DNA from 3 places in the Shewanella sp. 125m-7 genome. Region 3 is predicted to be linked to each of the others. Evidence: predicted binding sites of a transcription regulator. Region 3 holds the regulator's gene; each other region holds the start of a gene.

Region 1 (2,282 bases), on a different contig from region 3:
TCGTTTTAGCTCCTAATATTTAACCCTCCTGTTTGAGTCATATTTCCCATGCATCTGAATATCCAACATTAGTCTTAATTGATTAGCTGTAAGCATCCAGTGATCTACATCTAGCCCAGTTTATTCAGGTCTAATCGTTCCGAACACCTTGAGTGGGCATAATACGAATGTCAATCAAGGTATATATGAATGCAAAATGACAATATCGAACCCACAGCAAAGAATCCAAAGAAGAAGCCAACGGCTTAATCACTGAGCAGGGCTACGTCTATTCCCCATGTTAGCTAAGAGTCTGTTGATGGTATGAGTATGCCTCTGCAGAGCCTGAGCTTATTGATCAAAGCAATTGTGGGGGAAGCAAAGGCACGGTTATCCAGAAGTTTAGTTACCAAGTATTAATGCTCGGCAGATTTATGTTGGGGTCAAATTATCACTGGGTGTGACTTGATCACGGGGTGCAGCAAATTAGGCTTTTGACTCACGCCGTCAATGTCGCTGGTTGGACTGACATAAATACACTACAAGTTGCGATAGCAATACTGATTTAAACACTCTTGTTTATCGTAACCGTCTATTACAAATGGCAACAATCAACGCTTAAAGGACAGGCCTAGCAAGCGCTCGCAGCGAAAGACTGGTATCGATTCATCAGTGTTCTTTATCGACAACGAGATAAGGTTAATGCCCCTGCAATATTGGAAGTTGATGATAGTGAAGCGCAGTTAATGCAGAGTGATGAAAAAACGAATCAAACACTATCAAGATTACTTTATTGTTTGTTTAGTCGGCCTGCGAAGGTTTGTAGCAATGAGTCGCTAGGGGCTGCTGAGACAGCTGTAGCAAACAATATGACTCGCTCCTTAAACTCTGCCGCCTCAGCCCCATCTCAAGCATCATTAACAAAATGGATAAAATAGCGGTGAATTCTCACCTTTTATATATGCCTATTGAGTGACTCTTTCCGAGAAACGTAATTGCATAAAATCTCACCGTAGAGTGAAATCTAATCCTCTGTTCTATTTTCTGAATTCATTTTCCAGAAATTACACCGTTAAATTATAAAGAAATTGTCATAAAAGCTTGTATATTGTTGGATATTGAATTTTTAGTCACTTTCAATGAGGAATTGTTAGTTAGCTTGTGTTGTTGATGTTTTTCGTGGTATGACCAATTTACAGCTTGGTCGCTATTTTGTTATAAATAGGTTGTTGTTTTTGCTCGGCGCTCGCAATTTCACTGTAAAGCAGTATCTAAAATGAATGGAATGAAATGCATAGTTTGTGAGTGTTAGGTGAATAATTATTGGGTGGTTGTTGTTTTTGTTCGCAAAGAAGATGCCAATGAGAGGGTGAGATGGATTCAATATCTGGGCAGTTATATGACGCACTGGGGATCATGGTACTAGGCATGACGCTAGTATTTGTTTTTTTGAGTATTCTCATTTTAGCAATCAATTTAGTAGCTCGAAAATTTGGACCTTTACCGCAACAGGATGTGAGTCAAGTTCCTTCGACTCAACCGCAGTCGGGGCAAGCGAGTGTGAGTCCTTTAATAGCTGCAGTTATCACTGCTGCAATTCATCAGCATCGTAAGAAAGTATAATAAAAGCAGGGAGTTTTGTATGAGCAAGCCATTGGCTTTAACTGACGTGGTCCTAAGAGACGCGCACCAATCTATTCTCGCTACTCGTTTGCGTACCGAAGATATGTTACCTATTGCACCTTTACTCGATCAAGTTGGCCTTTGGTCAATTGAGTCTTGGGGAGGCGCAACGTTTGATTCGTGTATTCGCTATTTAGGTGAAGATCCATGGGAACGTATTCGTGAGTTAAAAAAGGTCATGCCCAACACACCACAGCAGATGCTGCTGCGTGGACAAAACCTGTTAGGTTACCGTCATTATGCTGATGACTTAGTACATCGTTTTGTAGAGCGGGCACATACAAACGGAGTCGATATATTCCGTGTATTCGATGCCATGAATGACGTACGTAACCTTGAAACAGCAGTTAAATCAGTTATTGAAGTCGGTGGCCATGCTCAAGGCACACTCTCTTACACGACCAGTCCTGTACACAAGCTTACAACCTGGGTTGATATGGCCAAGCGCATTGAAGATATGGGCTGTCATTCTTTATGTATTAAAGATATGGCGGGTTTGCTTAAGCCTTTTGAAGCTTTTGACTTAATTAGCCAAATTAAATCTAAAACTGATCTTGTGGTGTCACTGCATTGCCATGCCACCACAGGCCTAAGTACTGCTACCTACCAAAAAGCCATTG
Region 2 (2,282 bases), on a different contig from region 3:
TCAGCCTTTCTTCCATATGACTCTCAATACCAATCAGCATAAGTCTAGCGCTAAAATCTTCGATTTACGTTGGTAGTTATACAGCTGCTTTTTCTTTTCTGGTAACTCATCAACTTCAACGATATTAAAGCCATGCTCTAAGAACCAATGGATACTGCGGGTGGTTAAGGCAAACAAACGCGAATAGCCTCTCACTCTTGCCTGACCAATAATATTTTGCAGTAACACACTGCCTCTATCGGCATCACGGTAGTCAGGATGCACCACTAAACAAGCAAACTCGCCCGCATTATCTTCCTCGAAGGGATAAAACGCGGCGCAACCTATCACCAAGCTATCGCGCTCAATTAGCATAAATTGCTCAATCTCCATTTCGAGCTGTTCACGAGAGCGCCTAACTAAGATCCCTTTTTGCTCCAATGGACGAATGAGGTCGAGCACGCCACCGATATCGCTAATTGTTGCTCTACGCAAGCGCTCAGCGCTTTCTGTCACAATCTGTGTGCCAATGCCATCGCGGGAGAAAAGCTCTTGTAGCAAGGCTCCGTCATCGAGATAACTAACAAAGTGACACCGACTCACGCCATTACGACAAGCATCGATACTTGCCTGTAAAAAGGCCTTTGTGCCCACACATAGCGGTGTCGCCTCTGGCAGTTCATTCAAGATATTTTGTGCATCGGTCGGCATCAATTCGGCAATGACCTGCTCTGTGTCGTCCAAAATACCCTTTTGCGAACTAAAACCTATCATCTTGTCAGCTTTGAGTTTAATCGCTATCTGAGTGGCAACTTCTTCGGCAGTCAGGTTAAAGCTTTCGCCTGTCACTGACGCAGCGACAGGGCCAAGTAATACAATACAGCCGCTATCTAGCTGCCGTTTCAGGCCTTGACTGTCGATTCGGCGCACTTTACCGCTGAGGCAATAATCAACGCCATCTTCAACTCCTAGCGGCTGTGCAATCACAAAGTTGCCACTAACAACATTGATCTGCGCACCTTGCATAGGTGTGTTACTTAAGCTCATTGATAAACGAGCGGTAATATCAAGATGTAAGCCACCAACAACCTGCTTAATCACCTTAAGAGCATCTTCTTCTGTGACTCTCACGCCATTGTAATATTCGGCAGGCAGACTGTGTTGCGCGAGGGCTTCATCAATTTGAGGCCTAGCACCATGAACCAAGACAATCTTGATCCCTAAACTATGCAGCAGCGCGATATCGTTGATGATCGCGCGAAACTGTTTCTGAGCTAAGGCTTCACCACCCAGCATCACAACAAAGGTTTTGCCCCTATGGGCATTCACATAGGAAGCAGAATGACGAAATCCATCAACAAGTTCAGTGGTACGCACGCTAAGATCACCTTTCGAATGAATAGAGATTTATCTGAAAACCAATCTTCAGAGATTAACTTCAGCCACCCCAAAGATACTAATGCATTTAAATTCAATTAAAAAGCATTTACCCTCACGTTGCGAAAGTATTTTTATAAGCAGAAATAGCAGAGCATGCCATCCGCAACATGCCGTTAATGGATCTTGACCCTGGGGCCGAAGCGCCATAATAAACTTAATTTATCAGCAGTTAACGAACTTAGCATTACAAAATCAACAGTGTAACTGAGCTATCTTCTAGATGAGTTTTATAGCATGCCACAAGAAGGTTAAGCAGAACTTTAATGAATGATTACGCAAACAATACCCATCAGCATAATTAATGTGTGCATTCTGCAGGAAATCAAAGCGCGGTAAGTATTTACGATAGCCAATAGCTTATGAGAAGGGTTTGACTTATGGCGTTAAAAAAGAGCGGTTAAACATAGCGCGTTTCGTAAATTTAAGACAAAAAAAAGCCTCTAAAAATAGAGGCTTTTCCAAGATGCTTAAAACAAGTAATTACTTGATTTTAGCTTCTTTGTACATAACGTGCTGACGAACAACTGGATCAAATTTCTTGATTTCCATTTTTTCAGGCATGTTACGCTTGTTTTTTTCAGTCGTGTAGAAGTGACCAGTGTTAGCGCTAGAAACTAGCTTGATCTTCTCACGATTACCTTTAGCTTTAGCCATGGTTTATTACACCTTCTCGCCGCGGGCACGAAGTTCAGCAATAACAACTTCAATACCTTTCTTATCGATGATACGCATACCTTTAGTAGATATACGTAGCTGTACGAAACGCTTTTCGTTTTCTAACCAGAAACGGTGGTTCTGTAGGTTAGGTAAAAAACGACGACGCGTTGCGTTCTTCGCGTGCGAACGGTTGTTACCAACCATTG
Region 3 (2,282 bases):
CTTGCTCTACGCCGTTTTTACCTAGCACAACAGGTTGCGCGAAGAATTCAGTGTGCTCACTACCACCATCAACATAGGCACACTCAATAACGTTTGCTTCACCTTGTAATCCGCGAACAAGTGATAAGCCAAAACGACATGCAGCTTGCCCCATAGAAAGCGTTGCACTACCGCCACCCGCTTTAGCTTCAACCACTTCCGTACCCGCATTCTGGATACGTGTCGTTAATGCTGCAACCTCTTCATCAGTAAAGCTTACGCCTTCGATTTGTGATAGTAGCGGTAAAATAGTCACACCACTGTGACCACCAATAACATTGACCTTAACGTCTGCTACGTTTAAGCCTTTTGCTTCAGCAACAAACGTTTCAGAACGAATAACATCTAATGTTGTGACACCGAATAAACGGTTCTTGTCATAAACACCGGCTTTCTTCAATACTTCAGCGGCAATCGCAACGGTTGTATTCACAGGATTTGTAATAATACCGATTAATGCCGTAGGGCAAGTCGCGGCACATTTTTCAACTAGATTACGTACGATACCGGCATTGATGTTGAATAGATCAGAACGATCCATACCCGGCTTACGAGCAACGCCCGCAGAGATAAGGACAACGTCAGCACCTTCTAGCGCTGCAGTTGGATCTTCACCGGCAAAACCTTTCACTTCAACAGCGGTTGGGATGTGGCTTAAGTCAACCGCAACGCCAGGTGTTACTGGAGCGATATCATAAAGCGATAACTTTGAACCCGCAGGCAATTGAGTTTTTAATAGTAAAGCGAGAGCCTGGCCAATACCGCCAGCAGCACCAAGTACAGCAACTTTCATAATTATCTCCGTTAATTCTCGGATTTTGTGATTTAGATCCGTTTTCCTAATGCGGCAACAGTACTGGATTCACAAATAAAATTCAATTATCCCTTAGTCGCGTTCAATATAATCTAGAACACTAATATAAAGCTATCAACGAGCAAAGAGAGTGAGAATCACGCTTTCAGGCAATTTAGTGCGATAGATTAGCATAATAAAAATTAGAATAATCATTCTAACTTAACTAGCGATCAATAAATTGCCAGTCTTTTCAATGAATTTTTATTCAAAAAAACGAATATTAATTGACAAAAAAAGCGAAAATCAGCATCATAAAGCAGATCTTATTGAATAAAGAATAATAATATATGCAAGCTAGTAGAAACCAAGATGATTTAGTTAAGACCTTCAAATCTATTTTGAAAGAGGAACGATTCGGCTCTCAAAGTGAAATCGTTATCGCCTTGCAGGCAGAGGGCTTTAGCAATATCAATCAATCTAAAGTATCTCGTATGCTAAGTAAGTTTGGCGCGGTAAGAACCCGTAACGCGAAGCAAGAGATGGTTTATTGCTTGCCCGCAGAACTCGGTGTTCCAACAGCAGGAAGTCCACTTAAAAACTTAGTGCTGGATGTCGATCATAACCAAGCTATGATTGTCGTCAGAACAAGCCCTGGTGCAGCGCAGCTAATTGCTCGCCTACTCGACTCAATAGGCAAACCTGAAGGTATTTTAGGGACAATTGCAGGTGATGATACAATTTTTATTTGTCCATCGAGTATCCATAGCATTGAAGACACGCTAGAGACAGTTAAGTCACTGTTTAATTACGCTGATTAATCATGTGCCCGCTTGGGCATAGCGCAAGAATGCCGCACCCCATGGACTGCGGCATTTTCATTTCCGTTACACGACAGGTATTACTGAAGTCAATTCCCTCTAAAACACACGCCAATACGCATTCACTTTTATACCCGTTTTTTACCTTGTTCGTAGAATGAAACAAGATGTTTTATACAATATATTCAATAGTACCTTCTCTCTTGAGTAATAATCGTTATAATCCCAATTGACAGTATTCTGAGTCGAGGGTAAGTGATGAACAAAAGTAAAATAATAAATATCAACGATATATGCTGGGAATCTTGGCAGCATAAAGATCAGTATGCCAGCGAGCAAAAGCACATAGGTGATACTGCCGGAGGGGAAAAAATTGGCGTCACCATGGAACGCTTAGCGCCAGGTAAGTCTTCAGCTGTGGCCCATTACCATACAAAAGAAGAAGAGCATATCTACGCTATGCATGGCGAAGCGACGCTGTACATTGATGGTGAGCCTCACCCCTTTACTCAGGGAGAATATATCTGCTTTAACGCTGACACGGGTATTTCTCATAAACTCGTCAATCATAGTGAGCAAGAGTTTGTTTTTCTTGTCGTCGGTAACCGCGACATACATGACGTAGTTGT

The links. The regulator ArgR, encoded in region 3, controls arginine synthesis, uptake and breakdown. The targets are predictions, from matches to a motif close to ANTGAATANNTATTCANT.
Region 1: a site for ArgR is predicted at 1,097-1,114, ahead of ACVBIL_RS15165 (OadG family protein). Genes of this name have one in related genera too.
Region 2: a site for ArgR is predicted at 1,438-1,455, ahead of argA (amino-acid N-acetyltransferase). Genes of this name have one in related genera too.

The regions. Positions count from the first base shown of each region.
Region 1 covers NZ_JBRILQ010000034.1:52,866-55,147, reverse strand. Annotated here, with positions in the region: gene ACVBIL_RS15165 (OadG family protein) at 1,354-1,602, shown strand; gene oadA (sodium-extruding oxaloacetate decarboxylase subunit alpha) at 1,622-2,282, shown strand, end outside.
Region 2 covers NZ_JBRILQ010000003.1:156,843-159,124, reverse strand. Annotated here, with positions in the region: gene argA (amino-acid N-acetyltransferase) at 34-1,356, opposite strand; gene rpmG (50S ribosomal protein L33) at 1,900-2,073, opposite strand; gene rpmB (50S ribosomal protein L28) at 2,080-2,282, opposite strand, start outside.
Region 3 covers NZ_JBRILQ010000011.1:35,930-38,211, reverse strand. Annotated here, with positions in the region: gene mdh (malate dehydrogenase) at 1-832, opposite strand, end outside; gene argR (transcriptional regulator ArgR) at 1,183-1,653, shown strand; gene ACVBIL_RS07305 (cupin domain-containing protein) at 1,912-2,282, shown strand, end outside.